Regions from separate parts of the Brucella sp. NBRC 12950 genome, predicted to be linked through region 4. Evidence: riboswitches for the same ligand, from Rfam matches in the RefSeq annotation. Region 4 holds a riboswitch; each other region holds the start of a gene.

Region 1 (7,916 bases), on a different contig from region 4:
TCGCGCATAACCAACACGATCACATCCCCCTGCCCGGCAAATAGCGCCCGAATGCTCTCACCCACACTGATGGATGCCGGACCAACCAACAGCGAAAGCGCAAATAGCACCAGAACCATCAAGCCAAGAACAACAAGCAGGAGATAAAAACGACCAGTTTCAGTCACGCGCAGCCTCCGCGAGCTTCGCAACAGCTTCAACGCTGAACGGCCCGCCACATACTGTCAGATTGTCGTTGAGCGCCACGCTTCGCGTGTGCCCTTCGAGCGCGCGCAATGCCGGATGCTCGAAATTCTCAAAGGCCAGTGCGGGCGGTCGTCCCCGCGATCCGCGCACCAAAGTATCAGGCTTTTCCATAACCAGCATTTCCAGCGGCAGCATAGCTGAACCACGAACACCCGCCTTATCGGCGATATTATCAAGCCCGGCCAGACGGATTGCTTCATCAATCAGCGTGCCGCGTCCCGACGTATAACTATTCGCATAATAGAGCGCGACGGTCTGTTTATGGTCAGGCTTTTGGATTGCTGAAAGAGCCATATCCATGTCTGCAATCTGCCGGGTTGCTTCGCTTTCACGGCCGAGCAATTCGCCCATGCGCTTCATATGCGCCTTGATATCGTCAAAAGAGCGTGCAGGCGCAAATTCCTCTACCCGCACACCCAAATCCCGCAACAATCCAACCGTGGCACGCGAAGAAAACGTGCCCGCCAGCACCAGATCAGGCTTCATGAGGAACACTTCCTCAGCCTGCCCATGGTTGACCGGCAGCTGTTTTGCTCTCTCGGTCAACACAGACAGAAGCGGGTCACGCGAAAGATACGACACCGACCGAAGCTGCGTGGCATCTGCCAGCAACATCGCCAGCTGATCTGTGCAGACATTGATCGACACCACACGCTTGGGCAATCCATTCGCATGCGCGGGATGAAACGCAGTCAGAAACAGGCCGGCCAAAAGGCCAAACCTGATTTTCCATAACCCGGACTGCGTTTTCATGTTGCGCATCTCGTCAGAAATTCCGCGTCAGCCCGATATTAAAGCTGCGCCCCGGCGCATTATAGCCGGACGTTGTCTGGTAATCCTTGTCGAAAATATTCTCTACCGAAAGCTTCAACTGCGATTGTGTGTCGATGTCATACAGTGCGATGAAATCAGCCGTCACATAAGGATCAAGCTTCTTGGTATTCGCGGCAGTTGTGTAGCGCGAACCGCCGTAAAGCAACCGAGCCGTTAGATCGAGCTTGTCGATAGGCTTGAAATTCACTTCAGCTGTCGCCTTCACCCGCTCGCGATATGGCAGATCGTTATCGGTATCCTCATCAATCGGCTTCTTGAGGTCTAGCGATCCTTTCACCGCCCAAGTTTCGTTGAAGCGATGAGACAGCGCCGCTTCGAAACCCGTCACTTCTGCACGCGCAATATTGTAAGGCAGATAGGAAGGTGCCGTGCTCATGATCGCATCACGTAGCCATGTCTTATAGAAAGCCAAATCGAGACTTGTATCGGCTGTTGCTTGCCAGTTCAGACCAATCTCATACGAGCGGGATTTTTCCGGCTGCAGATCGGCATTCGCAAAGCCGGGATAGTAAAGCTCATTAAAGGTCGGCGCACGGAAGCCCGTGCCAAACGAAGAACGCAGCACGAGATCCGGCAGAATTTCGTAGCTCGCGCCGAGATTATACGTGACCACGTCACCAAACTGCTCATTATAATCGTAGCGCACACCGCCATCAAAGCGCAGCGCATCATATTCGAGCGAGTATTGCCCGAATACCGCAGCCAGATCACGACTGGTTTTGGCATATTCGGTCGTAGCGCTGACTTCCTCGCGGTAAGCTTCAACGCCACCGGTCAACACATGCGAAACATTGCCCGTTTCAAACTGCTTTTCCGTCGAAGCAAAGATGCCGTAACGCTTGGTTTCAAACAGATCAGACCCGCTAACACCCTTACGGAAATTTCGACTGCGATCGAGACCAGAGCTGAACTCGATCGTCGAAGACCAGTCAGCGGTGTGATCGATACGCGCACCCAGCTTGCCACTAAATGCTGTTGTGTACGCTTCATTAGCAGACGGTGCTTTGGCATCATATTGATTGCGGCCGCGGCTCAGGAGGCCATCAGTATAAATCTTCCCCCAATCAAAATCCTTCGACAGCGAGAAGTTAAACGAACCCTGTAGAAAACCATCACGATCAGGCTCATAGCCAAAAGAATCTGGTGTCGTAAAATTATATCCCTGTGTGCCTGTGACAGCGGCACCAAAGGCGTAATCAATGCCGTCCTTGCTGCGTCCCTGAAGCGAACCGGACGCATAACCGCCCCATGGATGCGTAACCCCCGTTGTCAGACTTCCGCAGTAGGAGCGCTCCCCGCAGGCTCCACCCTGCTTTGTGATGATATTAATCACACCACCCATCGCATCCGCACCATATTGCGAGGAATGCGCGCCTTTCGCGATTTCAATACGATCAATTGAACTCAGTGGAATATTGGAAAGCGCTGTTGCTCCGGTCGTTGCTGATGCGGTTCGCACACCATTGACGAGAACAACCGTCTGTTTTGACGACATACCGCGAATGTAGAGATTGGAAGACGATCCCTGCCCGCCATTGGTGGTAATCGAAATTCCCGGATAGTACTGAAGAAGCGATTGCAAATCAGGCGCTGCTGATCGGTCGATTTCCTCCCGATCAATGACCGTGACGGACGATGTGGAACGTTGCAACGATGTTGCACGCCTCAACGGTGTGACGACAATCGTATCAAGCACAACTCCATCCTGCACGCTTGCCTTCGTCTGAGCGAATACGTCGAGCGGCGTAACCACCAGAACGGTGGATGTGAGATATGCCGATAGTTTGAGAATATGCATTATTTCTACTTCCTGCGTGCAAGCCTTGCTTCACCGCAGGTGTCAGAAATCAGGGCGGAAGCGCCTTGTCTTTGTCCCACGGCAACATTTCACAATGTCACCGCTACGGACGGCCGCGACTGGACACCCCTCGTGTCAGCCATGGGTGACTGGATACGGCAGGTCTCCTGACTTCCGGGTCTTCATCGGTCCTCCGCCTTCCCGAACGTGAATATTCAGTGGCTATGATCGCAACTTACGATCATGGGAGGATGACTCGCCGGTCACAGTTGCGGGGGCAGTCTCGGTCTCAGCTCTTCAAATGAGCCTCACCGTGTTCCCTTTTCATCCATCCTTGCGGACAGAACCGTTTCCTGTGGCGAGCGATAGCAAGGGGATGGCAGATTATCAACTGCAACAATGTGCCCCATCTGAATCACATTCAGAGCCAAGTGATTCAGATGGTTGAATTGTATGGATTTTTCATCTCAGGAAGTCGCGGAAACGACGCAGTGCAAAGAAGAAAAGAACACTTCCGATTACAATCATGGCCAGCAATTGTGGCCACACGACACTCAATCCCGCACCGCGGAACAGCACCGATTGCGCGAGCATCACGAAATGCGTGTTGGGTGCCGCCAGCATGATATTCTGAATAATTTCCGGCATACTTTCGCGCGGCGTTGTACCGCCCGAGAGAACCTGTAACGGAAGCAGAACCAGCATCAGGAGAAGTCCGAACTGAGGCATAGAACCAGCAATCGTTGCTAGGAAGATGCCAAGGCTCGTTGTCGCGAAAAGCTGTAATGCAGCACCCGCCAAAAACAGCGTCAGCGAACCATTGATCGGCACCGCGAGAATGCCCTGCACAACAACAACCAGTGAAAAGGCAGTCGCCACCAGCACCACCATCCCCATTGACCAGACCTTAGAGACCATGATCTCAAGTGGCGTCACCGGCATGACCAGCAGATGTTCGATTGTGCCATGTTCGCGCTCGCGGATGAGAGCTGCGCCCGTCAGAATGATCGAAAGCATAGTTACCGATGAAATGACATTGGTGATCGCACCGAACCAGCCTTTGTTCAGATCCTGATTGAAGCGCGCACGTAGGTTAAGTCCAACCGGTGTTTGCGTATCCCCGCGATAGCGATTGAGAAACTCGTTCACTTCGCTGGAAACTATCGACTGAACATAACCGCCGCCGGTAAAGGCCTGACTCATGCGCGTTGCATCGACATTCAGCTGAATCGTTGGCGAACGCCCGGCAAGCAGATCGCGCTGAAAATTCGGCGGGATATTGAGCGCAAAGGTATCGAGGCCAGAATCCATCCGTTTATCCATCTCATGAGATGAGATGAGCTTTGGCGGCACAAAATACGGCGGATAAAACGCAGTCGTGATGCGACCCGAAACCGGTGACTGATCCTCATCAACGATTGCGATTGCCGCATTGTTGAGATTTTCCGGCATAGCCTTTGCAGCGGTATAGATCGCAAGTGTGAAGGCATAGACGATAAGCAGCAGAAGCATCGGATCACGCGCCAGTCCGCGCAGTTCCTTGACGCCAAGCTGGAATATATTGGAAATCCGCATCTCAGCCCGCCTGCTTCTTGAGAAGTACAATGCCGAGAACGGTAAGAACCGGTATGGCAATCAGCAGCGGCAGGAATGATCCGGCGAGATCGGAGAAATCGAGCGCCTTTGAGAAAGTCCCGCGCGAAATTGTCACAAAATAGGTCGTCGGATAAATCTTGCCGATAAACGCACCTGCCCCCTGCAAAGACGAGACTGGATCGATAATGCCAGAATATTGCACTGCGGGAATGAGTGTCAGCAATGCAGTACCGAAGATCGCCGCAATCTGGCTATTGATAAAGGTTGAGATCACCAAGCCCATGCCGGTCGTAATGATGACATAGAGAAGCGCCGCCGTGGCATAGGTCAGGAAACTGCCTGTGAATGGCACACGGAATATGAAAACAGCAAAGGCCGTCAGCATCAGGAAGTTGAGAAAAGCAAGCGCGATATAGGGCAGCTGTTTGCCTAGCAAAAACTCGAACTTAGTCACCGGCGTCACATAGAAATTTATGATGGAGCCAAGTTCTTTTTCACGTACAACGCTCAGAACCGCCAACATTGCAGGGATCATCAGCAGAAGCAGCGGGATAACCGCTGGCACCATGGCCACAAGGCTCTGGACGTCCGGATTATAGCGATAACGAATTTCCAGATTGAAGTTGCCGACAGTGGCGTTGCTTCCATAAAGCTCGCGCGCTTTTTGTGTCAGCCAATTGGCATGCATTCCCTGAACGTAACCACGCACGGTTTCCGCTCGCGTCGGCATGGCGCCGTCGATCCAGGCACCAATTTCGACGGGACGACCACGCGCAACATTGCTTCCGAAATTCGGCGGGATTTCAATTGCCAGGCTGATTTCACCTTCGCGCATACGCCGATCAAGGTCGTCATAATCGATTATGGGTGCTTTTTCAGTGAAATACCGGGAACCAGCAAGTTGCTGCGTGTAATCACGGCTGATCGTCGTATCGTCGCGATCCAAAACCGCAAACGTCAAGTCCTCGACATCGAGATTGATACCGTATCCGATCACGAACATCAGGATCACAGTGCCCAGAATGGCCAATGTCGCCCGGATCGGATCGCGTTTCAACTCCAGCGCCTCGCGTCGCGAGAAAGCTAGCATTCGCCGAGGATTTGGCAACCAGCCCGCGCGGGCCGTCGTGCTTTTCTCAACCTTTTCAGGCTGAACCTTCACCGACTCTTGAACTCCTTTCTCAGGCGCTGTTTCGCCAATTGCTTCTTCGAGATATGCGATGAAAGCGTCTTCAAGTGTTGCTGCATTGCGGCTTGCCGTGTTGGCTTTTGGCGTGTCGCTGATCAACACCTTACCAGCATGCATCAAGGAAATGCGATCACACAGTTCCGCTTCATTCATGAAATGGGTCGAGACGAAAATCGTGACATTGTCGTTGCGCGAAAGATCGGCAAGGATTTGCCAGAACGCATCGCGCGCAACCGGATCAACGCCTGAAGTTGGCTCATCGAGAATAAGAATATCCGGCGAATGGATCAGCGCGACAGCCAGCGACAGGCGCTGGCGGATGCCGAGCGGCATCGAGTCGGGAAGATCATCCATAACGCCCGCCAAATCAAACCTTTGGGCCAGTTCCTTGATTCTGCGCTTGGTATCTTCTTCCGCCATGCCAAACAGCTTGGCATGAAGCTCCAGATTTTGATGAACTGTCAGTTCGGAATAGAGCGAAAACGCCTGCGACATGTAACCAACATGACGGCGTATATCGATATCCTTTGGGTCAACTTCGCGTCCAAACAGCCTTGCCGTGCCTTCGCTCGCAGGCAACAAGCCGATTAAAACCTTCATCGTCGTGGATTTGCCGCAACCGTTAGAGCCGAGGAAGCCGAAAATCTCGCCGCGCGGAATACGGAAGCTTACATTGTCAACGGCAGTGAAATTGCCAAATCGCACCGTTACATGCTCGGCTTCGATAGCGATGCCGCTGTCTACCTGTATATTGCGCGGTGGCATTACTACTTCGCTGTGCCCTTGCCGAAGCTCCTCCGGCAAAAGCGCGATAAAGGCCGCATCGAGATTAGGCGTCTGGGTTTTCTCAAGCAGTTCCTGAGGCGTGCCGGTTGCAAGAATCTGGCCGTCATTCATCGCAACCAGCCAGTCGAAGCGTTCGGCTTCCTCCATATAGGCCGTGGCAACAATAACGCTCATCCCCGGACGATCTTTGCGGATATCGTCGATCAGCTCCCAAAACTGACGCCGCGATAAAGGATCAACGCCCGTTGTCGGCTCATCAAGGATCAGCAAATCAGGATCATGGATCAGTGAGCAGCAAAGACTTGTCTTCTGCTTCATACCACCCGAAAGCTTACCAGCCGGGCGATCAGCAAAAGGCGACATGCCTGTTCGCGCCAGAAGGTCTGCAATGCGGCGTTCGCGCTCATGCTTGTCATGGCCAAATAGCCGCCCGAAAAATTCGATATTCTCGAACACGGAGAGCGTCGGATACAGGTTTTTCCCCAATCCTTGCGGCATATAGGCAATGCGTGGAAATGCCGACTGGCGATGACGCTTGTCGGCAATATCGCCGCCGAGCACTTCAATCCTGCCCTTCTGCATAACGCGAGCGCCAGCAATCAGCGACAGAAGGCTCGACTTTCCAACGCCGTCAGGCCCAATCAGCCCGACCATGCAGCCGGCAGGCACCTCGAGCGAAACATCACGCAACGCTTCAGTCGATCCATAGGACAGCTTCACGCCGTCGGCCCGAACGACAAAGCTGTCGCCGTCCACGCCAGCCTTTATCGAAGCCGCACTCATTTTACTGTTTCCGCGAGATTCTTCGGCCATTCAGCATTTTGATCAAGTTTCACGTAAGCCATACCCGGAAGCCCGGTTTTGACCTGCTGAATATATTTCTGAAGCAATTCCTGCGGGATTTTTGCCTTAACGCGGAACATGAGCTTTTGACGCTCTTCCTCCGTCTCAACCGACTTTGGCGTGAACTGCGCAACATCGGCTACGAAACTAATCGTGGCAGGGATCACTGAGGAGCTGCATCAAGCACGATGCGCGCATCCGCACCAATGGCCACGCGTCCAGCCTGCGAAGTCGGCAGGAAGAAAGTCATATAGACATCGCTGACATCCACCAGATTCAGCACGCGACCGCCAGCCGACAATACTTCACCCGGTTGCGCAACACGATATTGCACGCGGCCAGGCTTTGGCGAACGCAATGTGGCATCATTGATATCTGTATCGATGGTGGCAATCGCAGCCTTTGCAGCTTCAACCGCAGCTTCTGCATCAACAACTTGTGCCTTTGCAGCACTGATCGCGGCCGCTGTCGCGGCGAGCTGCGCCTTTGCAGCACCCACGGCTGCCTCAGCTCCCTGCGCGGTTGCGCGATCATCATCCAGCACCTGCTGAGAGACTGTGCGCGATTCTGAAAGCTGTTGCGAACGGGCCAGACGGCGATTTGCAGCGTCCAGTTGCGCTTCGC
Region 2 (7,916 bases), on a different contig from region 4:
GACCGAAATCACCGCTGCAAAGCCAGCACCAATGATAATGCCGGATTTGATCGCCTGCGGAATAGCGGCAATCACGCGATTTGCGATGCCGGTCGCGCCGATGAATATCGATAATAGCCCCAATGTCATCTGGAAGGATACAAGAGCATGGATCCGCTCAGGACCTTCGGGAAAGGTCGCGCAATACGCCATAATGAGCGGTACGGCAGGGGTGATCCAACCCGGAACGACCGGGTCGCCGAGCAGGTGATGGGTGAGGTAGAACAGGCCGTTGAGAACGACGACGGCCAGCGCCACTTCAAATGGCATTCCGAGCAATTCGGCCATCAATGGAATGGCCGAGAGGTCGACTGCACACATCAAAAGGCCCTGACAATAATCAGGCCACTCGAATTTATAGTGAACGAAAGGCAGACGGATTTTGAACGGTCCGGCAGGCCAATATGGCTGCTCCTGACCGTCGATGCGTTCAGTGCTCAAGGTTTTACTCCGAAGGAACGAAACAGCGCTCCCGAAGAGCGGCGATGATAGCCACGCCTTCCGGGATGCTGTTTGAATTGTCAGTGTTGGATCAGAATGCTTCGCGATAAAGCGCCAAGGCGTCAGCTTCTGTTACTTCAACTGGGTTGTTCCCCAGAAGACGTGTCTGAAGCATTGCATCGCGAGCAAGCGTTTCGAGGCTTTCTTCGGTGACATCAACGTCCCGCAGGCGGCGTGGTGCTCCAGAGCGGTTCATCAGGTCTTCCATATAATCAACGAAAGCTGCTGAACGTTGCTCCGTCGTGCCCTCCGACGTGTCGAGCAGCAGGTCTGCAAGTTCTGCATAAAGTTGAGCTGCGCCCGCCATGTTGAAGCGCAGGACTGGTCCCAGCATCAGGGCGTTGGAAAGGCCATGGGGCACATGATAGTGACCACCGAGCGGGTAAGCCAATGCGTGAACGGCGCCAACCGGCGAGTTGGAGAAGGCTTGACCGGCATAGTTTGCTCCAAGCAACATGGCTTCGCGTGCATGGCGATCATTGCCGTTTTCGCAGGCAGCAACCAGATTGGCTGACAAGAGCTTTAGCGCTTCACGCGCGAATGCGTCAGAAAGAGGATTTTTCTTGATACGGCTAGTATAGGCTTCAATGGCGTGAACCATGGCGTCGATGCCGGTGGCTGCCGTGTGAAGCGCCGGCAGACCGCATGTCAGTTCGGCATCCAGAATGACGAAATCTGCATAAAGCTGACGGGAAACGACGCCCATCTTGGTGGTTTCACCCGTGGTTAGAATCGTGATGTTGGTCACTTCCGATCCGGTGCCAGCAGTGGTTGGGATCTGGATCAGCGGCAGCCGCGTACCCTGCACTTTACCTATACCATAAAGCTCGGACAGTTCCTGTTCGGAGACGATTAGCACTGCAGCAAGCTTTGCAATGTCCATCGAGGAACCTCCGCCGAGGCCCAACACGATATCGCAACCTGCTTTCTTGGCTTGATCGACACATTCAAACAGCACTGATTCCGGCGGATCAGCAACGACGGAATCAAAAATGCTGATGCCGAAGCCAGCCTTCTCAAGCGAAGCAAGCGCTTCGTCCAGGGCGCCAGCCTTGTGCAAGCCTTTGTCGGTCACGATGAGGATTTTGCGTTCTGAGAAACGTTCTCCCAGAACTTCGCCGAGACGCTTTGCAGCCCCCCATTCCACAAGCATTGAGCCAACCGTGTCGAACGAAAATGGCTTGATACCTACAGTCATTATTTCCACCCTTATTCAAATTTTTCCCAGAGCCGAGGTCTCTCATTCCTCGCCGGCACAGAGGCGCTGGGTTTCAAACGATCCAGCTTTCACGTATAGGAAAGCCGGATCGACAGTTTTCCGATGCAGCCGTTGCACCGGTTGTCCGAAGAGATGCTTGGGAGGATCTCTTCTTAATTGTTCAATATATTGAACAATGTTCAGGATTTAGTAGATCGATACAGGATATTTAGCCCAGCTGTCAAATTATCCCTTCGACCAAGACGAAGGATTTTAATCGATTCAATAGCTTCCTGGAGGAGACCGTTCTTCAGCTTATTGATTTCCTTAAACTCTTTGACGCTCGGTCCTCACGGCATTGTGAACCTAGGGTGCGACTATACCCAAAATCCTTGTAGTGGACGGCCAGGCGCGCTGGAATGTAAGCTTAGGAACACGTTCATTCATGGGAGCAAGGGAGGGCTTCATGGAAGTAACGATCATCACAGGTGCATCCGATGGTATCGGCGCTGAAACCGCGCGGCAGCTCAGTGCGCGGGATGGGGTGCGGGCAGCACTGGTTCTGGCTTCACGCAATGTCGAGAAGTTGCAGGGACTTGCTGTGGAGCTTGAACATTTAGGCAGTCAAGTACTGGTCGTTCCAACGGATGTTACGGACCACAATGCCTGTATTGAGCTTATTGAAAAGACGGCTACTGCGTTTGGGCGGATCGATACGCTGATCGTGAATGCGGGGATGTCGGCCCATGCCAATTTTGCCGAGATAAAACCGGAAGATTTGCAATGGATGCATGATCTGATGGAGCTTAACTACTGGGGCAGCGTCTGGCCGATCCATGCAGCACTTCCGCATCTCGCCAAAACCAAAGGCCGCATTGTAGCGGTTTCATCCGTTGCGGGACTTATAGGTGTGCCGGGACGCACCGCCTACAGTGGCACCAAATTTGCGCTTTCAGGGTTCTGCGAGGCACTACGATCGGAGCTTGAGGCGAGCGGAATTTCGGTGACGATCGTTTATCCGGGTGTCGTCAAAACTGACATTCGCACCAGGGGTTACAGCGCGAGCGGTGGCGTGCTTGGCACAAGCGGTGTGCGCGAAGACGATATGATGTCTGTTCAGCGGGCAGTCGAGCTGATGCTGAATGGAATCGCCAATCGCAAACGCGAAGTTTTGATGACGCGTCAAATGCGTTTGGGGCGCTGGTTGAAACTTTTGGCACCACATATAGTGGACCGCATGGCTTTAAAAGCCATAAAGTCCGAGTTTCGTCCCAAAGCGATTACGCCTGTGGAATAGTCGGCTACATATCCCTGCTATTCACAGGCTGGACGAAACAAAGGTTAGATTTAGTTTTTTTGATCTGTCTATCCATTGACGACTTTTTAACTTCAGCTACTATATCTTGTGTTCAAGGTTCTTGCGATTCGTGAGGATCAAAAGCGAAGATGGGAATACGGTGCGCGGTATCCATGATGGATGTTGTTAAGCCGTAGCTGCCCCCGCAACTGTAAGCGGCGAGCTCATATCCAGATGTCACTGGCGCAGGCCGGGAAGACGGATGCGGGCGTTGAGTCGTGAGCCAGGAGACCTGCCTTGAACAAGAACGTCCACGGGCGGGGTGTCCGGTTGGCGCGCGATAAGTTGTGGCATTGTAATGCCATGTCTTTTTGGTGCCCCGTATATCCCTCTCATAAGCTTCGGGGTGACAAGCATGTCGAGTAATTCAAGACCAAACAGTTCAGGTCCGCCCTTTACGGGTTAGTTTGAAGGATTCGCGCTCTGAAAGCGCGTTGAGCCTCTCAGTTTTCGTTGCTTTTCACGCACATTTTGCCATGTGCGAATGCCTTGTTGCGTCTTCATTTGCCTGAGGCGCAGTGGATAAAAACATCTGTCTATACGCATTCTCCAACGCCAGATGCTTTTGCGGAAGTGCTGGAAATGCTCCATCCCCAGTGAGGAAAAAATGAACGTTACCGTCTATAGCAAGCCCGCCTGCGTCCAGTGTACCGCAACCACCCGCGCGCTCGACCGTCAGGGCATTGAATATGATGTCATCGACATTTCTGCCGATGCTGATGCTTATGATCTCGTTCAGGGCCTCGGATACCGTCAGGTGCCGGTTGTTGTTGCGGGTGAATCCCATTGGGCGGGTTTCCGTCCGGATATGATCAGCTCGCTGGCGTAATGCCGGTCTACTGCCGGGGTTTGTGATGGGCCAGATCGTCTATTTTTCCAGCCGATCGGAAAACACGCATCGCTTTGTGCTGCGTTTGGGAATGCGTTCAAAGCGTATTCCGTTGGAAAGCTACGAAGACAATGCTGGCCTGTTGCGGGTCAACGAGCCTTTTGTGCTCGTAACGCCAACCTATGGCGGCGGCGGCGCGAAAGGCGCTGTTCCCAAACCGGTCATCCGCTTTCTCAATGATGCGGATAACCGATCCCTCATTCGCGGCGTCATTGCCGCTGGAAACAGCAATTTCGGAGAGGCCTTTGGCCTCGCAGGCAACATCATTTCTGCCAAGTGTCAGGTTCCCTATCTCTATCGTTTCGAGTTGCTGGGAACCGACGAAGATCTTGGCAATGTTAAAGACGGGATGGAACGATTTTGGACACGGCAGACACAACCTTGACCCGTGAGCGCGAGACGGTCGCCTCATCGGAAAAGCAGGAGCCATCTGCGGCAACGGGTGCTGCATCGGGTAGCAAGCCACAGAAGCTTGCTGAGACCTCGCTTGATTATCACGCGCTCAATGCGATGCTGAACCTCTATGATGACGAGGGAAAGATTCAGCTGCATCGCGATCGGCAGGCGGCACAGCAATATTTCCTGCAGCACGTCAACCAGAACACGGTTTTCTTCCACAATCTGCGTGAGAAGCTCGATTATCTGGTCGATGAAGGCTATTACGAACAGGAAGTACTGGATCAGTATTCCTTCAATTTCGTGCGCGATCTTTTCGATCATGCCTATGATAAGAAATTCCGTTTTCCGACCTTCCTCGGCGCGTTCAAATATTATACCAGCTATACGCTGAAAACCTTCGACGGTAAGCGCTATCTCGAACGCTACGAAGACCGTGTTTGCATGGTGGCGCTTGCGCTTGCGCGTGGTAATGAACAGCACGCACGCGAAATGGTCGATGAAATCATTGCGGGCCGTTATCAACCGGCAACACCAACCTTCCTCAATGCAGGCAAAAAGCAGCGTGGCGAACTGGTCTCGTGTTTCCTGTTGCGCGTTGAAGACAACATGGAATCGATTGGTCGCTCCATCAATTCCGCCTTGCAGCTTTCAAAGCGCGGCGGTGGTGTGGCACTGAGCCTGACCAATATTCGTGAATCCGGTGCACCGATCAAACAGATCCAGAACCAGTCTTCCGGCATCATTCCGGTGATGAAGCTGCTTGAGGATTCGTTCTCCTATGCCAACCAGCTTGGTGCGCGTCAGGGGGCGGGCGCGGTTTATCTGCATGCCCATCACCCCGATATCATGCGCTTCCTCGATACCAAACGCGAAAATGCGGACGAAAAAATCCGTATCAAGACGCTGTCGCTTGGCGTTGTGATCCCGGACATCACGTTTGAACTCGCTAAAAACGACGAGGATATGTATCTCTTCTCGCCTTATGACGTCGAGCGTGTCTATGGCGTGCCGATGACCGAGATTTCGGTCACCGAAAAATACCGCGAATTGGTTGATGACGGCCGTATCCGTAAGAAGAAGATCAACGCACGTGACTTCTTCCAGGTGCTGGCGGAAATTCAGTTTGAATCCGGCTATCCTTACATCATGTTTGAGGACACGGTGAACCGCGCCAATCCAATTGATGGCCGCATCACCATGAGCAATCTCTGTTCTGAAATTCTGCAGGTGAGTGAAGCCAGCATCTTCAATGATGATCTGTCTTATGAATATCTTGGCAAAGATATTTCCTGTAATCTCGGCTCGCTCAACATTGCAGCAGCCATGGATAGCCCGGATTTCGGAAAAACCATCGAAACCTCCATCCGAGCGCTGACGGCCGTTGCAGACATGAGCCATATCGGCTCCGTTCCTTCGGTTGCGCGTGGCAATGATGAAAGCCATGCTATCGGCCTTGGTCAGATGAACCTCCACGGCTATCTCGCTCGAGAACGAATTTTCTACGGTTCGGAAGAAGGCGTCGATTTCACCAATATCTATTTCTACACGGTGGCTTATCACGCAGTTCGCGCGTCCAATCTTATCGCTGTTGAACAGAAAAGTTCGTTCAAGGGCTTTGAGAAATCGAAATATGCGACGGGTGAATATTTCGACAAGTATACCGATCAGGCCTGGCAGCCTGCAACGGAGAAGGTTCGCGAGATTTTCGAGAATGCCGGAATTGCGATCCCGACGCAGCAAGACTGGCAGGAACTGAGAAAGGCCGTCATGGAAGGCGGACTTTATAATCAGAACTTGCAGGCCGTGCCGCCAACAGGCTCGATCTCCTACATCAATCATTCGACCTCTTCGATCCACCCGATTGTTTCCAAGATCGAGATCCGTAAAGAGGGCAAGATTGGCCGCGTCTATTACCCGGCCGCCTTCATGACGAATGATAATCTTGAATATTATCAGGATGCTTACGAGATTGGCCCGGAGAAGATCATCGACACTTATGCAGCGGCAACGCAGCATGTCGATCAGGGGCTGTCGCTTACACTTTTCTTCCGCGATACCGCCACCACGCGCGATATCAATAAGGCGCAGATCTACGCCTGGAAGAAGGGCATCAAGACGATTTATTACATCAGACTGCGCCAGATGGCGCTTGAAGGTACGCAGGTAGAAGGCTGCGTTTCCTGCGCCCTCTAGGATCGCGGATATTCAGGCTCTGGCGAACTGCAAATGGCATTGTTCTGCGAGCCGGTGCTCCGGGTACTTTTATGTACGCTGCGCTCCGGCTCTCGAACCCCACCATTTTCGGCACGTCTTAGCCAGAATCTCACGTCGATCCAAATCAAGGTAGAGACAAATGAATATGCAGTTTAAAAACAACAATGCGAAAAAGCCGGCTGTCGTACGAGCCATCAACTGGAATCGGATCGAAGACGACAAAGACCTTGAAGTCTGGAACCGTTTGACCGGCAATTTCTGGCTGCCGGAAAAGGTGCCGCTTTCCAATGACATTCAGTCGTGGGAAACGCTGAAAGCTGAAGAGAAGCAGCTCACCATCCGCGTATTCACAGGCCTGACGCTTCTGGATACAATCCAGAATGCCGTTGGCGCTGTCAAACTGATGGATGACGCCTCGACCCCACATGAAGAAGCGGTTCTGTCTAACATTTCCTTCATGGAAGCGGTTCATGCGCGTTCTTATTCGTCGATCTTCTCGACGCTATGCTTGACGCCTGACGTGGACGATGCCTATCGGTGGTCGGAAGAAAACGAATTCCTGCAAAAGAAGTCGCAGCTGATCCTCGACAATTACAATGCTGAAGATCCGCTCAAGAAGAAGATTGCCAGCGTGTTTCTGGAAAGCTTCCTGTTCTATTCCGGCTTTTATCTGCCAATGTACTGGTCGAGCCGCGCCAAGCTCACCAACACGGCGGACCTTATCCGCCTTATTATCCGCGATGAGGCTGTTCACGGCTATTATATCGGCTACAAATATCAGCGCGCGCTTGAGAAGCTTGATGAAGCCAAGAAGCAGGAGATCAAGGATTTTGCCTTCGACCTAATGCTTGAGCTTTACGACAATGAGGTGCGTTATACCGAAGCGCTATATGATGGCGTTGGTCTCACCGAGGATGTCAAAAAGTTCCTCCACTACAATGCAAACAAAGCATTGATGAATCTCGGCTATGAATCTCTGTTCCCAGCAGAAGCCTGCAAGGTAAACCCAGCTATCCTCTCGGCGCTTTCGCCGAATGCCGACGAGAACCACGACTTCTTCTCCGGCTCCGGTTCCTCTTATGTGATCGGCAAAGCAGTCGCGACGGAAGACGAAGACTGGGACTTCTGATAAAAAAAGCGCGCTGTGAGAACAGCGCGCTTTTGCTTTTTGTTTGTGTCCCGCTTAACTCTTCGGGCTCAAATCCATAGAGAACCACTTCTCGGACATTTTCGAGAGTGTCCCATCGGCCTGCATTTCGCCAATGGCCTTATCGAGCTTGGCTTTCAATTCCGGTTCGTCTTTTCTTAGTCCGAGGCAG
Region 3 (7,916 bases), on a different contig from region 4:
TATAACCACTTTCTATCTACCTCTAATCCATATGGGTAAAAAAGAATTATTAATGAATTCATTAATAACCAAGGCAAGTTATATATTAATGCTTGCATAATAATAAAACCTAATATTACTTATTACCACGACCACCGCTATCTCCGCCCCCTTTCTCGCGACCGCCGCTAATTGAGAATGATCCGCCGCCATAATCCCCCATAGGAGTGAATCTACCCCAATCTGGCTCTCCCCCATTATTGATGCTGTTTTCAATAGAGTTGCCTGCTCCCCATCCGGCGAGGGCTCCTAATGCACCTCCTATTCTGCCTCCCCAAGGCCCGCCAAGAGCGGAGCCTGCTGCATTTCCCGCAACACCTCCTGCAGCTGCACCAGTACGACCACCCCAGCACTATTACCTCCATAGTTGGCACCATCTTTAGCATCCAAGCTTCCGACGCCTGACACCATCATCATTTCTTCAATTGTCAATTCGCGCATAGCTACTCTCCCAATGCGGTTAAACACTGAGTAAGGATAGCAAGCATACAATTTGAAAAATATCCCAGCTTATGGGCCGCAATTTCAACTCTGACCGCGCTTCCGCGCCATTCAATCTCGTGATGGGAGGCGGGGGTAGCGTTGCCAGAGTAGGTATGAATTCACTCTACAGGCTCAGCCCATGATCATAAACCAGCCGCTTATGCTCCTGCTCGATCTGCTTCTGGCGCAGGAGTTCGGCTTCCTGCTGTAATCGGCCCTATCCTCAATCCGGAAGCCTTGCCCCAGATCGCGGGCGCGCTCACTATAGCCGCTGAGGTCAAAGCCAACTGCAGCTTGTCGCACCCGTTCCGTCAGATTTTTCACATGGGCAATGGCATGTTCCAGCCCGTCACGCACGAGACACGCCAGTTCTGCGGACCTTTCTTTGATTTTCTGGGCTGCGAGACTGTTCCGCCGCCGCTCGACTATTGGTTCCACGTCGTCGCCACGCTCGTTGAGATACCAAGCCCCGCTAGATACCTGGGGTAACGGTTCCCGGTGCGGCCACCCCCCTCGCACCATCTGCTCAAATTCTGTATGCACATCACCCTGTGTCCCTGCAACATGTGCCAAATTAAACGCTTCATCGCGCTGAACCTTCAGCGTTCGATGGTCGCGCCCCCCCGAGGCCGTAGCTCTCCGGCGCTGCATTGAGGTCCAGCGTCCAAAGCTTCCGCCGGGCTTCCAGACGATGCCCCGCATTTCAATCCCGGTTAAGACCCTCCGGGCCGATCTCGCGCGTCGTCAGCAGAATTTGCGCATAATGATTGAGTTCATCGCCCTCACGACCCGGTGCGTGCTACGCAATATCCGTCACCATCCCGGCATCAACAAATGCCCGTTGACAGAACCCGCGCACCGGCTCGACGCGTTGCTCGTGAGACAACTCATGCGGCAGCGGTAGCCGTCGTTCACGGGTAGCCTGAGATTTCTTGAGTGTCTCGGCCGCCTCTACCGCATTCCACGGCGCCGATCGGTCTTGTGTCCAGACCGGAGTTATGGATGGTCTAGGCATTTTCTGGCTCACAGGGCGTGAAGACGCAGGGCTATCCCTGAAAGCCGCCACTCGTGAGAAATTCCGCTTCATCTGGCGTGGTCTCTCGTCCAAGTATGGAGTTTCGGTGCGGAAAACGACCGAACCGCTGTATGATGTTCCGGTGGCCCTCCGCATGCGACAGCCAGGGTTCTCCCAGGCTGCCGTTGAGAGCCACTGAGATGTCCTGGTCGGCCATGTCCTCCGAATGAGCGAACGGAAGACAGAAAAACAGGCGCAGATCTCCCGTAATGTGCTCCATGTGCCCCGCCGCCTTAGCGAACCGGGCATAGTGACGAGCAAGCGGATCCGTTGCATACATATGCCCGGTGCCACGAAATGCGTTGCGTGGGAACTGGTCAGTTAGGATTAGGAGTGCCAGTCCACCTTCAGGTGTTTTCATCCAGCTGTCATACTGTCGTTCGGCAACTTTCATATGGAGGTTGAGAAAACGTTCCCGAAAGCTGCGATCGAAGTTCTTGTCCTTGTCGAACCATATTCCTTGAGAACCGGCCTGCTTCCAGAAGCTGACAACATCCAAAAGCAGCTCTTGATCCCTGAGGCTTCGTTTTTCAGGCATGGCAATCATGATGAAGTCTCCGAGTTACTGTGTTTGCCTCTAACATTTCCATGGATCAAATCGCGGCCTGCATAAATTCCCCCGACCATCTCAATCTCTAAACGCTCGGTGTCGCGCTTACGGATATCAGCCATCAGTTCCATCGCCATTTCCGGCTCGTCACCAAGAACAACCAGCACTCGTTCCCCAAGAAGGAGTGCGGATTCGAGTGTTTCGCGAACCTGGTAGTTGACCCCTGCGTGAAGCAACTCGATGGCATGCTCACGATCGACAGAGCGTGCCAAAACTGGCACGAGTGGAAACTCGTGTCGGGCAAGCTCAGCGATCACGTTGGCGGCCTTTGCATCGTTGACAGCGATGACGATCGCCTTCGCATGCTCTGCACCAGCGGCATGAAGGATGTCGAGGCGCGCACCATCACCATAATAGACTTTGAAGCCAAAATCCTCAGCGTTCCGGATCGCCTCGGTATTCGTCTCGATGATTGAAATCGAATGCCCCCGCGCCAATAGTGGCTGACTGACGATTTGCCCAAAGCGGCCGAAGCCAATGAGCAGAACGTTGCCCGACAGCTCGTTGGCGACTTCGACTCCCTCCATCGACTGTGCTGTTTTTGGTAACAGCCGATCATGGAGGATAATCATCAATGGCGTCAGCACCATTGAGATGATGATAATCGCCGTCAGGTTGGCATTCCACTCGGTCGTCAGGATGCCAAATTGCGTGGCGGTCGCATAAAGCACGAAGGCGAATTCGCCGCCTTGGGCCATCAAAACCGTGCGCTCGATGGCTTCACGATTATCGGCTTTGAGTAATCTGGCAACCCCATAGATGACCGTCATCTTGAGGATCATGAAAGCGGGAACCGAAATCGCTATCACGGCCCAATTCGCTGCGATGATGTTGAGGTCAAGCGCCATGCCCACACCAAGGAAGAACAGCCCTAGAAGTAATCCCCGGAATGGCTCGACATCGGCCTCGAGCTGATGGCGAAAGGAAGACTCCGACAGGAGCACGCCGGCAAGGAACGCGCCCATCGCCATGGAGAGCCCCCCCGCCTGCATGAGCACGGCAGATCCCAGAACGACCAGAAGAGCGGCCGCCGTCATCACCTCGCGTGCACCGAAGCGGGCGAGCAGGCGGAACATCGGATCGAGCAGATAACGGCCTGCCAATACGAGTGCCGCGATGGCAGCAAGACCGATAGCAACACCCATCAGACGGTCGCCAACCGTCGCCTCGGCCCCTCCCGGCGCGAGAAACGCCACTAGCGCGAGCAGCGGCACGATGGCCAGATCCTCCAGTAGAAGGATTGCAATGATGCGTCTTGCCTTGGGCAATCCCATCTCGCCGCGCTCTTGCAACATTTGCATCACAATGGCTGTTGAGGTCAGCACGAATCCAGTACCAGCAACGAAACTCGCTGATGTCGGATAGCCAAGCGCAATACCGACCCATGCAAGTGCGGCAATGGCGACGCCCACCTGCAATAGGCCGAGGCCGAAAATCTCCCCGCGCATCGCCCATAGGCGTGATGGTTGCATTTCAAGGCCGATGATGAACAGGAACAACACAACGCCCAGTTCAGCAACATGAATGATGGATTGTGCATCATGGAAGAAGCCGAGACCGAACGGGCCGATTGCAAGACCAGCTGCCAAGTAACCGAGGACTGAGCCGAGCCCCGCCCGGCGGAACAGCGGTACGGCAACTACTGCGGCTGCAAGAAGAACAACGACGGCGAACAGATCAACGCCGCCATGATGAGCCGCTTGTGCGGCCTGGGTAACAGTTTCAGCGGCCATAGGCTTGGTTTTCTCTATTTTGCAGGGATGCGGAATTCCGTGATCAGTCCGTCCACGATCGTCACATAAGCTTCGCTGCGGCCATTGAAGACGCGGCTCTGCCAATCGAACACAATATGGGTGGTATTTTCAGTAGTAACCGCTTCGAGAATTGTCATTCGGGCATTAGCACCGATGGCGTCTGAACGTGCCCACGACCGCACTCCGTCGGCTCCAGTGAGGATGCGACCCCAGTCATTGACGATGCCGACGGGAGAAAAAGCAGCAACAAACGCATCTTCGTCGCCTGCATTTATCGCATTGGCAGCAGATTGAAGGGGTGGTGGGAGAATGATCGACATGGTTGCTCTTCCTTGTTGGTTATCAGGTAAATGCAGGGGGGCGATTTCCACGAGTTGCCATATCGCTATCGCCGACAGGATCGCAGGCACCGCAAAGACGACGAAAAGAATCGATAATTCTCGCGTCACTGTATTGTCAGACCGGGTAACGCCAATCCACATATTCAACAGAGCGATAGCAAGCCAAACTAGAATAAAAAGCTTTCCGCCTGAGATTTTGCCTAGGAGCAAAAACACGCAGAGCAGCAGGATTCCGCCTGCTATGACGAGTAGTACCCGCATTAGGGTGTTCTCCTCTAAGGTCGGAGCGAGACCGAGAAGCCACTTCATACTAGGCCACAAACTACGCCAGAGACATTGCTGCTACTGACAATTGCCACACGAATATGGCTGCCGATACGCCGTTGAAAGAAGGCGCTTCGAATGTCCCTGCGTCTGTTCAGCCAATTGCTTTCAACACTCTGCTGGGTGGTTTGAAAAAACGATGCCTCCATTACCCTGCTGTTATTCTTCGAAAAACCATTTCGATATCTTCCATCACAGGCTGTCAATAAGTAACGGTTACAACAATTTCGATTAACTCCCTGCGCGGGCCGCTGACGGAGCAAAGATTTCTATTGAGCGGATAGAGGCACTCTCATCTTCGTGCTTATGGCGGCGCGATGATGACAGAGGCGCACCAGCATAGTTGAAAGAGCCTGTGGGCACTGTCCAAGCTATATCGGATCTACGAGAGAACCGTCGCTATGCAGAAAGACCGGACCTGTGTTGCTGAAGTTCCCACCGCACCAAGGAACAAAAGCAACCGTACTCCTTACTGGAAACGCGGCGATCACCCGCACTTATCACGTTCATCATCGCAATGCTGGTTCCGGCGCTGTGGCATCTCTTGACTACCTGAAGACAAAGGTGACCAGGCCACACGTTGTCGCCAAAAAATGCCGTTCAGGGTAGAGAGTAGCCGGTTCCTCAAGAACTTACAGCGATTCCTGTCTAAGGCGCAGTGAGCGTACCAATAAAATATCGAGATCCGAATGTTTCCAGCCTCTCGGCCTTTCGTGTACGGGAAGAGCCAGATTTGCCTTCATCAATTAGAGACGATCGGGCTCGATATCAACGTGCTTTCTAAGGCACGGTAGTGAAAATCGAGCCGGTTAGCTTATTGTGCTGCCGCAGCTAGGAAACCGCAAAGTCCTTTGCGCGCCACCGACGTGCTCATCGTCTGCCCCACTTTGAGTGTGAAGATAGCGTCAACGCGTATGCCCTTGCCCTGCTTACGAGCGGTCACGCGCAAGGTCTGCATGCGACCCGATCCAGATCCATCTTGAAAGGCGTCAATGGACGAGAGCTGCTTGTTGATCGTGATGCCAGAAAAGCCGTCGGCTGCGATGGCTTGTGCCATACGCTGCAAGGCATCCGACGATTTGATACCAGTAAAGCTTTGTGTCGCGCGATAGACAGTCGGAGTTAAGAGCGGAACTCCCTCTGACTTAAAGCTTTGCTCACACGTAGCAGCAAAGCCCCCACCGGTTGCCATAAGGGTCAACAGACCCGTAATCAGAAACATTCGCATTCAAACTTCCTCCAAATAGACCGAAACCCCACCGTTGGTGACGATCACAACAGCATGCAGATCAAAAATACAATAAGCGCGTCGTCAAAATAGCGTTGATAATCTTCGCTTATACGATCGCGATTTGGGCGTACGGAGAAGACAGCGGTGGATGTTTCCAATTTTTCGCGGAATCGGCCTGAGATTAGCGACGAATGTTAGAATCGAGAGGCCGGATCTCCACACGGCAATGCTGGTAATCGATCCTTCCAGGAGCAATGAAAGGAACTAGCGGTCAAGCAGATGAGCATTCTGCCAGGAACAGCTTGGCCCTGCAGTTTGCGACTTAAAGATATAAACATTTCTTTATGTGCTATTGACATTTTGCGTCCGATACAGGAAAGTTACTTGGCCTAGGTTCTCCGGTCGTCTCTTAGATGTGCCGGGGCTAAGAGGGAAGTTGGTGCCCCAGACTATTGGGAAAGCCGACGCTGCCCCCGCAACTGTAAGCGGCAAGCTGATGTCCAGAATGTCACTGGGGTTCTCCCTGGGAAGACGGAGAGAAGCAATGACCCGCGAGCCAGGAGACCTGCCTTCGCAAAGTAACGTCCACGGGCGGGGTGTCCCGGTGTGCCGTAGCGAAGGCCGCGTAGCGGTCCCTATTGCTATGAGTTCGCTGACCCATGCCCCCAACTTTTTGGGGTGAGTCATGTCTCAAACCGCAATTCCGGTCGCCGCGAGCGGCGAGCCATATGTTAATCGTCAACCGATCACGAGGCGTGACGATTTCACGTTTCATCTAAATTTCCATCGTTTTGATGAGAACTATCTGCCCTCAACCAACACGCGTGTAACGACCAACTTTGCAAATTTAGCCAGGGGGAGGAACCGCCAGGAGAACCTTCGTAACGCGCTGAGAATGATTGATAATCGGTTCAACGCTCTGGCGCATTGGGATAATACCGATGGCAATCGCTATAGGGTTGAACTCGAAATCATCTCGGTCGAGATGAATATTGATGCGGAAGGCAACTCGGATGCTTTCCCCCTGATAGAGATATTGAAAGCCAATATCGTTGATCAAAAGACTGGCGAACGGATCGAAGGCATTGTTGGAAACAACTTCTCTTCTTATGTTCGAGATTACGACTTTAGCGTCGTTCTGCCCGAATATAACAAGGGGCGCTCCACGTTCAGCATTCCAGATGACTTCGGCGACCTGCATGGAAAGCTATTCAAATGTTTCCTCAAGTCGAATGCTTACGAAGAACATTTTCGAAAGCCACCCGTGATCTGCTTAAGTGCATCCAGCAGTAAAACATATCACCGGACTGGTAATTACCATCCGGTGCTGGGTGTAGAGTATCGTCAAAGTGAATTATCTTTGACTGATCAATATTTTCAAAAAATGGGGTTGCGGGTCCGCTTCTTCATGCCGCCCAACAGTGTTGCGCCATTCGCCTTCTATTTTGTTGGCGACCTCCTTGATGACTATACCAATCTTGAGCTTATCGGCACAATCAGTACGATGGAGACTTTTCAGAAGATCTATCGGCCCGAGATTTACAATGCCAATTCGGTAGCTGGGGCTTGCTTTCGGCCAAGCCTTGAACATGAGGACTACTCACTGACACGTGTTGTCTATGATCGCGAAGAGCGAAGCCGATTGGCTGTTGAGCAGGGCATATTCGCTCAGGAACAATTCATGACGCCCTATAAGACCGTCCTTGAGCAATGGTCTGCCAATTACACGCTTTGATGAGCCAAAAGATAAGGTTACCTATCATGAAAAGACTATTGCCCACGTCGACCGCCGGCAGTTTACCAAAGCCTTCCTGGCTTGCAGAACCTGAAAAACTTTGGTCGCCTTGGAAGTTACAGGATGAGGAACTGATCGCGGGCAAGCAGGATGCTCTGCGCTTATCCTTGGACGATCAAAGACAGGCGGGCATCGATATTGTCAGTGACGGCGAACAGACGCGTCAGCATTTTGTCACAACATTTATTGAGCACCTTGAAGGTGTTGATTTTCAAAAGCGAGAAACAGTCAGAATCCGCAATCGCTATGATGCGAGTGTACCGA
Region 4 (7,916 bases):
GTTCGTTGAGATTTAGGTACGCGGTCGTAGCTCAGTTGGTTAGAGCGCAGGATTGTGGCTCCTGAGGTCGGTGGTTCGAATCCACCCGTCCGTACCATCTAATTTTCTTACATATACTGTAAACAGTGTCTGAAACAGAGCAGCATGTTGGTGAAATGCCGAAGTCGCTGTATTTGAGCGGAACGTTGGCTCTTTCTGCAATTTAAAAGAAGCTTCCAGCAAGCCATTGAAATTTTGTGATTCCGGATATTGGTTTCTCACGGATTCCCGTGATATTGCCGGGCAATTTTGGCCACTTTCTTCCCTTTGGAACAAAACCACTACCCAATCATTCGGCTATTGTAAGAGTGTCCAGAAAGGGAGGTGTTGTTTCATGAAACAGGTCAGCCCGCGTGAAGCGCGACAGGGTCGTGAGGGTAAACCCGTTCTTGTAATTTTGCTGGTTAGTATAGCTGCAGCTGGAGTAGTCTGGCTGCTTGTTGAGCTTTTCGGTAGCGCGATTGCACCTGAAGTGCCGTCCAATAGTGAAGGCTCGGTGCCACCAGCCAGCACCGAAACTGTTCCGCCTGCTTCCGGCAATTAATCTTTTAATTGCGTTTCAAGCCGCCGGAACAAAAACCGAGAATTTCTATTGAAGGGCAAGGATCAATTCTGGGCTGAATTCACAGACGATAATATGCTGAGCCTGCCAGTCGTATTGGCAAGAATGCCGCTCGCAACTCTTCTTGGCGCGGTTATCGGTCTTTGAAAGAGAATGGCGAAAGCGTCCGGCGGGGTTGAAAACCGACCTGATGGTCTGTCTTTCATCTGCAAGGTTCACAATCGTATCGCTTGAGCTGGCGAATGTGCGGGTTTTCGACAATCAGAACATCCGCGTGGAGCCTTCGCGTCTTGTAGAAGCGATCATCAGCGGCGTCGCTTTTCTTGCGAATGGCTTTATCATCTTTGGCAAAGGACAGATTACCGGCATTACCACGGGTGCGGGCATGTAGCTTGCTGCAGCTATCGGTCTCGCAAGCGGCCTCGGACTGTGGCACATCGCGATTATGGCAACGGCCATCGCCGCTATCATGTTGATCACGTTTCGAAAGATGGAACGATCGGTAAGGCCAGACAGCGGCGACTAGAGCACATCTCGAAGTGTGTAGCGGTTTTCGCACAAAGATGCGCGTCAGAAAATATTTAGAGCGCCGCCACTGCCGTGGCCAGTTCTGTTGTTATTGGGCTAATGCTTGTTCAATAGTGTCTTTCAGTGCAAGCCGCTGCTTGCGCAGGTTGGTTTCCTCTTCCTGACTGACGGGTGCTATCTTACTTTCGGCTCGATGAATGCGGTCATTGACCGAGTCATATTCCTCCAGAATGCGAGCGAAACGCGGGTCGGCTGCCTTCAGGGCGTGAATGGCAACCAATTGGCCGGGAAACTCTTCACCAAGCGTGTGAGGGGTGTTTGACATGGTTTTCTCCTTCCTTTGATAAGGACAGATTGGCAGCCGAAAACCGAAGCCTCATTGATCCCAATCAATAGGGATAAATATCGTTACATGCAGTTTCTGCATGGCTCTTATGCAAAGGCGTTACTTCAAACAGAAGTTGTTAAACACCATCTCAAGGATGCGGACCAATAAGGTGTCCGTGATGGAGATGAAAATGTTTGCCCGCTTTAATAATCGTTTCGGTCGTGCCTTTGCGCAATTCGGTAGTGCCGTTCGCGCATCTGCTGCCATGCGTGTTGGCCATCAGCCAATGGCAAAAGACCTTGAGACGCTTGGCATCGATGTGGCTGAGTTCCGTAAAATCCACGACTAAGCTAGCGGTTGTTTATTGAAATAAAGCCCCGGTTTCCCCGGGGCTTTTTGTTTTCTGAGCGCGTTTCACGCTGGGAGGGTTATGCTCTAGTCTTCGTCTGTTGCCATTTGTTTGAGCAATTCGCCCTTGCCGCGCTGGCGCATAATCATCGGCACGACGACTGCCGCGATTGCCAGTGCAATCAGCGTTATAGATACCCATGAATGCACTAGTGTCATCGGGTTACCCTGGCTGATCTGCAGTGCCTGCCGCAGACTTTTCTCTGCCATCGGTCCGAGGATCAGGCCCACGACAACCGGTGCAATCGGGTATGAGAAGCGGCGCAGCACATAACCAAGCAAACCGAAAGCCAGAAGCAGACCCAGCTCAAACGATACCGGAAGACCAAGCAGCATTGATGTCGATGCGTTGGCACCAATAGTACCCAGTGTAGCGAAGACAAGAATCCCCGCATAAAGCCAGTGGCGCGGAATGGTGAGCATCTTCACCCAAAGGCCGATCAGTGGCAGGTTCAGCACAAGCAGCATAAGATTGGCAACCAGAAGGCTTGCAACCAGCCCCCAAACCAGTGGCGCATTGGTGACAAAAAGCAATGGTCCCGGTTGTAAGCCGAATTGCTGGAAACCAGCCAGCATGATTGCCGCCGTTGCCGTAGTTGGCAGACCGAGGGTCAGTAGCGGCACGAGTGTACCCGCAGCCGATGCGTTGTTGGCGGCTTCCGGACCTGCAACGCCTTCAATGGCGCCCTTACCGAACTCTTCCGGATGTTTGGAGAACTGGCGTTCTGCCGAATAGGACAGGAAGCTTGACACGTCGGCTCCGCCCGCTGGCATGGCGCCAATCGGAAAGCCGATTGCCGTTCCACGCAGCCATGGCATCCATGAGCGCTTCCAGTCATTCTTGGTCATCCAGACTGAGCCTTTGACTGCGATGACTTCATCGTCGGGGCTTAGCTTTTTAGATACCACCGCCAAAGTCTCACCAATAGCAAACAGCGCAACTGCAAGCGTGGTAACATTGATGCCATCGAGAAGGTTCGGTGTGCCCATGACCAGACGGGCCTGTCCGGTCAGCTGATCGATGCCGATAAGGCCAAGCGTCAGACCGATGAACAGCGAGGTGAGGCCGCGCAGTGTGGAATCGCCAAATGCCGCCGAGACGGTCATGAAGGCAAGCAGCATGAGAGCGAAATATTCCGAAGGTCCGAAGGAGAGGGCGAATTTCACCACCCACGGGGCAACGAATGCCAGGGCCAGCGTTGCAATCAGGCCTGCAATGAACGAGCCAATCGCAGCGGTTGCTAGGGCCGGTCCGCCGCGCCCCGCTCGGGCCATTTTATTGCCCTCCAATGCCGTGACGATGGAGGCACTTTCTCCGGGCGTATTCAGCAAGATCGAGGTCGTCGATCCGCCATACATGCCGCCGTAATAAATACCGGCAAACATGATGAGAGAACCGGCGGGGTCGAGTTTATAGGTAACGGGCAGGAGCAACGCCACTGTAAGTGCTGGGCCGATGCCCGGTAGCACGCCAACAGCCGTACCAAGTGTGACGCCAATCAGCGCGTAAATAAGGTTTGACGGCTCAAGGGCTACCAGTAGTCCGTTGGCGAGCAGAGTGATTGTATCCATGTTCTTTCGCCTTAAACGAATTGTTCAAGCCAGCCTGATGGCAGCGATAGCTGCAGGCCGCGTGCAAAAATGAACCAGATGACGAATGAGAAGACGATGCCGACCGGCACGCTTATCCAGAATTTGCGATAGCCAAATCCGCGCGCAGTTGCTGCAAACAGCAAGCCCGTCGCGATGGAAAAGCCCATGGTTTTCATAGTCAGCATCTGGATAACCAGACCGCCGACAATCCACGCCATAGGTGCGATTTCCTGATGTTCACGTTCGGGAAACTCGCCCTTCAAAGCGCTGATTACGGTCCAGATAGACAGGATGAATAGCCCAGCTGCAATGATATAGGGCACTGTTTTAGGCCCAACGGGTGAGTAAGACAGCACATTGTTGCCATAGGCCGTGGACCAGGCAATTGCGATAGCAATTGCAGCAAGGATTAGGGCTATGACAAGAGCTGCGTAGTCTGGCGCCGTTCCAGCGGAACGGCGCTCTCCATGCTGTTCAGATCCTGTCATTTGACGAGGCCGATTTCCTTGAGGATGGTTTCAGTGGACGCCACATCTTTCTTGAGCTGCTCTTTAAAAGCATCGCCTGCAAGATAGGTATCGGCCCAGCCCTTGTCGGCCAGTGCCTTCTGCCAGGATTCAGATTTCACCATCTTTTCGATGTCTGCATTGACGGCAGCTTCCTGTTCGGCGGTGATGCCCGGAGCGGCGCCGACCATGCGCCAGTTCTGGATCGACACGTCGACGCCACCTTCTTTAAAGGTCGGGGCGTCGATGCCTTCAACGCGTTCATCGCTGGAAATACCGATAATGCGAAGCGTGCCAGCCTTGATCTGTGGGTCAAATTCGCCGTAGCCGGAAATGCCGACTGTTACCTGATTGCCAAGAATTGCAGCGAGCGCTTCGCCACCACCGGAAAAGGCAATGTAGTTGACTTTGGTTGGGTCAACGCCTGCGGCCTTGGCAAAAAGACCAGCTGTGATGTGGTCCGTACCACCTGCCGAGCCGCCGCCCCAGGAAACGGAGCCCGGATCAGCCTTGAGCTTGGCAACAAGATCGCCGAGGTTCTGAATGTCGGACGATGCCGGAACGACAATGGCTTCATATTCGCCGGTGAGGCGGGCAATTGGTGTAATCGCGTCGAGATTGACGGGCGAATTGTTGGTCAGGATCGCACCGACCATGACATAGCCGCCAACGATGAGCTGGCTCGGGTCGCCCTTATTCTGGTTGACGAACTGCGCCAGGCCAATAGTGCCACCTGCACCCGGAACATTAATGACCTGAACGCTGCCGGAAATCTTTTCATCCTGAAGCACGTTCTGCATGGTGCGTGCTGTCTGGTCCCAGCCACCGCCTGGTGCTGCTGGCGCCAATACCTTGTAATCTTCAGCCGAAGCTGCACCCGCCATTGCAAGCGCTGCCACCGACGAAATGGCCAGAATCCATTTACGCATAAATCCTCCCTGAATGCACTTGCGTGCATTTTGCTGCTGCCTTTGCGACAGCCCTCCTCAAAAACCCCTGCTTCCCAAGCAGAGACTACTGATCTGGAGACTACAGGAGAGAATTACAATATACCAGCAAGCAGCATCACTTGTTTTTACTTACAGTATCGTATTAGCAAAAAGTCTTATGTGGCGAGTTTATAGGGCTGAATAAGCGAGCCAGCTCGCTTGACGCTTATATCAGCGCGATGTAATACAATTACGACGGTTCCCCGACCGAGAGTGAAGGGGATTAATAGGGAACACGGTGAGGACGACCCAAAAGGGACCGAGACCGTGGCTGCCCCCGCAACTGTAAGCGGATTGCCGTTCATCCTTGTGATGCCTCAAAGCGTCATGTCACTGAGACTGTTCCAAACAGCTCGGGAAGGCAGATGAACAGTGAGTATCTGTGAGCCAGGAGACCTGCCGTCTAACGTAGTCCATTGTCACGGGCGGGGATGCCCGGTGCAGGAGAGTTGGTTATGACAGCATTAAGCGTCGCAGGACGTTGCCTCCCATCGTCATTCATGTCCCCGGATATGTCCGTCTTCTTTACGCGCCGGATCGCTTCCGCCGTTTGATACGGCTTTCTCTCTTATCATTTCGGGGTTTTAAATGAACTTTATCGGCAAGACGTCGTTTCGCGTTGCCTTCTCAGCAGTTGCTATTCTTGCGAGTAGCTTTGCTGCACAAGCTGCTGAAACTCAGTATCCGCTGACGCTGAAAAATTGCGGTCGCGATGTTACGTTCAAACAGGCACCAACGCGCGCTGTGGCCGTTGGTCAGAGCAGTGCAGAAATTCTTTACAGCCTCGGTCTTGGCGATAAAGTTGTCGGTACTGCGGTCTGGTTTGGCCCTGTTCTGAAGGGTTTCGAAGAAGTTAATGCAAAGGTCAAGCGCCTTGCGGACAACGACCCAAGCTTTGAAAGTGTGTTGGCGGAAAAGCCTGAAATCGTCACGGCTGATTTTCAGTGGCACGTTGGCCCGATGGGCATTGTCGGTAAGCCTGAGCAATTTGAAGAACTGGGTATTCCAACCTACACCTCACCGTCCGATTGTGTAGGCAAGGATAATTCCGGCGGCGGCGATGGCGTCCGCACGGCACCTTTCAAGATGGAAATTGTCTATCAGGAAATCACTGAACTTGCCGAGATCTTCAACGTGCAGGATCGCGGTGAAAAGCTCGTTGCGGACTTAAAGGCTCGTGAAGCTGCTGCGCGTGAGAAAATTGGTTCCACCAATGGTACGCTTTCCGCGATGGTCTGGTTCTCCAGTACGCAGATCGATGCCGATCCGTATGCGGCCGGGAAATTTGGTGCTCCCGCCTATATCCTTTCCGCGCTTGGCATCAAGAATGTGATCGAGAGTGAAGAAGAGTGGCCAACTGTCGGTTGGGAAACAATTGCGAAATCCAACCCATCGATGATCGTGGCAGCGAAGCTTGATCGCCGTCGTTATCCTGCCGACGACATTGCTGTGAAGCACCAGTTCCTTGAAAGTGATGCTGTTACCAAGCTGATGCCAGCCGTGTCAGGCGGCCATGTCTTCGATATGGATGCGCAGTCGATGAGCACTTCGCTCCGCGTGATCGAAGGTATTGAAACGCTTGCTGCAGATATTGCCGCTTCGGATCTCAACAAGTGATAGCGCGCGCAGCCACCTCTGGCATTCATCTTGGCAAGGGCATGAGCGGCAGGTTGCTGTTCGTAACGCTGGCGCTTGTCCTGCTTCTCGGTGCCTTGTGGCTGGGCGCTGCAATTGGTGAAACTGCCATACCTCTGGACGTGGTGGCAAAAACAATCGCCAACCGCGTCTGGAATGCAGGCTATACGCTTGAGCCGATAGATGAAGGTATTGTCTGGAGCTATCGTCTCAGTCGTGCGGTAGTTGCCGCATGTTGTGGTGCAGCACTTGCCCTTTCCGGTGTGGTGCTGCAATCGCTTCTGCGCAACTCACTGGCTGACCCTTATATTCTGGGCATTTCCGCCGGGGCGTCCACAGGTGCGGTCAGCGTTGCAATTCTAGGCATTGGTGCTGGTGTTCTTTCGCTTTCGCTGGGTGCGTTTATAGGGGCGATCATAGCATTTCTTCTTGTCTCGCTGCTGGCGCTAAGAGCAGGGCGAGGAAACAGCGCAATCATTCTGGCAGGTATCGCGGGGTCTCAGCTCTTCAACGCATTGACTTCGTTCATCGTGACGAAGGCTGCAAATGCCGAGCAAGCTCGCGGCATCATGTTCTGGCTCCTTGGCAATCTGTCAGGTGTCCGGTGGCCTGACGCGGCACTTGCCTTTCCTGCATGTATCATTGGCCTTGCAATTTGCCTTTGGCACGCGCGGGCGCTTGATGCTTTCACCTTCGGCTCTGAATCGGCCGCCTCGCTGGGTATTCCAGTGCGTCGCGTTTATGCGGTTCTGATTGGTGTCAGTGCCATGATGACCGCGGTCATGGTTTCTATTGTCGGCTCAATCGGCTTTATCGGTTTGGTTATTCCACATGCAGCCCGAATGGTCGTTGGCGTTCGCCATGGGCGATTGTTGCCGACAGCCGCACTGATTGGTGCAATCTTCATGATCCTCGCCGATATCCTTTCACGAATAATCATTCCGGGTCAGGTTTTGCCCATAGGGGTTATCACGGCTCTGGTCGGCGCCCCGGCCTTTGCACTCTTGCTCGGACAGAGGAGGGATCAATCATGATGCTTTCGACGAAAAATGTTGCCTGGTCGGCAGGTGGTGCAGAAATTCTGCGGGATGTTTCGCTTGATGTGAAAGAAGGGGAGTTCCTCGGCATTATCGGACCGAATGGGTCCGGAAAAACGAGTTTGCTTTCACTGCTTTCCGGTGTGCGTCGTAGTCGCGCTGGCGAAGTAAAACTGTGCGGTACGCCGATCCATAAGCTCAACCGTCGCGAGATCGCGCGCAAACTTGCGCTTGTCGAGCAACAGGCCGGCACAACCGATCGCATCACTGCACGGCAAGCCGTTGAACTTG

The links. A riboswitch is a leader RNA that binds a small molecule or an ion and turns the genes downstream of it on or off. The one in region 4 is predicted to bind cobalamin.
Positions count from the first base shown of each region.
Region 1: linked by a shared signal. The riboswitch ahead of QSJ70_RS01545 (TonB-dependent receptor domain-containing protein) and the one ahead of QSJ70_RS04310 (ABC transporter substrate-binding protein) in region 4 are both predicted to bind cobalamin.
Region 2: linked by a shared signal. The riboswitch ahead of nrdH (glutaredoxin-like protein NrdH) and the one ahead of QSJ70_RS04310 (ABC transporter substrate-binding protein) in region 4 are both predicted to bind cobalamin.
Region 3: linked by a shared signal. The riboswitch ahead of QSJ70_RS22270 (DUF1852 domain-containing protein) and the one ahead of QSJ70_RS04310 (ABC transporter substrate-binding protein) in region 4 are both predicted to bind cobalamin.

Region 1 is NZ_BSQC01000001.1:325,034-332,949, reverse strand. It holds gene QSJ70_RS01555 (FecCD family ABC transporter permease) at 1-167, opposite strand, end outside; gene QSJ70_RS01550 (ABC transporter substrate-binding protein) at 160-999, opposite strand; gene QSJ70_RS01545 (TonB-dependent receptor domain-containing protein) at 1,013-2,878, opposite strand; cobalamin riboswitch at 3,019-3,244, opposite strand; gene QSJ70_RS01540 (ABC transporter permease) at 3,341-4,453, opposite strand; gene rbbA (ribosome-associated ATPase/putative transporter RbbA) at 4,455-7,232, opposite strand; partial or broken gene QSJ70_RS01530 (HlyD family secretion protein) at 7,229-7,916, opposite strand, start outside.
Region 2 is NZ_BSQC01000011.1:187,187-195,102, reverse strand. It holds gene QSJ70_RS18940 (hypothetical protein) at 1-480, opposite strand, end outside; gene QSJ70_RS18935 (iron-containing alcohol dehydrogenase) at 572-1,738, opposite strand; gene QSJ70_RS18930 (SDR family oxidoreductase) at 2,205-3,035, shown strand; cobalamin riboswitch at 3,134-3,349, shown strand; gene nrdH (glutaredoxin-like protein NrdH) at 3,703-3,924, shown strand; gene nrdI (class Ib ribonucleoside-diphosphate reductase assembly flavoprotein NrdI) at 3,950-4,369, shown strand; gene nrdE (class 1b ribonucleoside-diphosphate reductase subunit alpha) at 4,345-6,576, shown strand; gene nrdF (class 1b ribonucleoside-diphosphate reductase subunit beta) at 6,737-7,726, shown strand; gene QSJ70_RS18905 (transporter substrate-binding domain-containing protein) at 7,781-7,916, opposite strand, start outside.
Region 3 is NZ_BSQC01000015.1:83,750-91,665, forward strand. It holds gene QSJ70_RS22235 (hypothetical protein) at 301-480, opposite strand; gene QSJ70_RS22240 (hypothetical protein) at 655-1,224, opposite strand; gene QSJ70_RS22245 (MobA/MobL family protein) at 1,322-1,537, opposite strand; gene QSJ70_RS22250 (DUF924 family protein) at 1,569-2,144, opposite strand; gene QSJ70_RS22255 (monovalent cation:proton antiporter-2 (CPA2) family protein) at 2,141-3,940, opposite strand; gene QSJ70_RS22260 (nuclear transport factor 2-like protein) at 3,955-4,563, opposite strand; gene QSJ70_RS22265 (hypothetical protein) at 5,441-5,854, opposite strand; cobalamin riboswitch at 6,232-6,444, shown strand; gene QSJ70_RS22270 (DUF1852 domain-containing protein) at 6,543-7,592, shown strand; gene QSJ70_RS22275 (methionine synthase) at 7,619-7,916, shown strand, end outside.
Region 4 is NZ_BSQC01000002.1:279,084-286,999, forward strand. It holds tRNA gene QSJ70_RS04270 (tRNA-His) at 21-97, shown strand; gene QSJ70_RS04275 (hypothetical protein) at 374-583, shown strand; gene QSJ70_RS04280 (MgtC/SapB family protein) at 726-992, shown strand; gene QSJ70_RS04285 (HP1242/YdcH family protein) at 1,218-1,454, opposite strand; gene QSJ70_RS04290 (hypothetical protein) at 1,648-1,806, shown strand; gene QSJ70_RS04295 (tripartite tricarboxylate transporter permease) at 1,893-3,437, opposite strand; gene QSJ70_RS04300 (tripartite tricarboxylate transporter TctB family protein) at 3,449-3,946, opposite strand; gene QSJ70_RS04305 (Bug family tripartite tricarboxylate transporter substrate binding protein) at 3,943-4,893, opposite strand; cobalamin riboswitch at 5,133-5,371, shown strand; gene QSJ70_RS04310 (ABC transporter substrate-binding protein) at 5,542-6,570, shown strand; gene QSJ70_RS04315 (FecCD family ABC transporter permease) at 6,612-7,622, shown strand; gene QSJ70_RS04320 (ABC transporter ATP-binding protein) at 7,619-7,916, shown strand, end outside.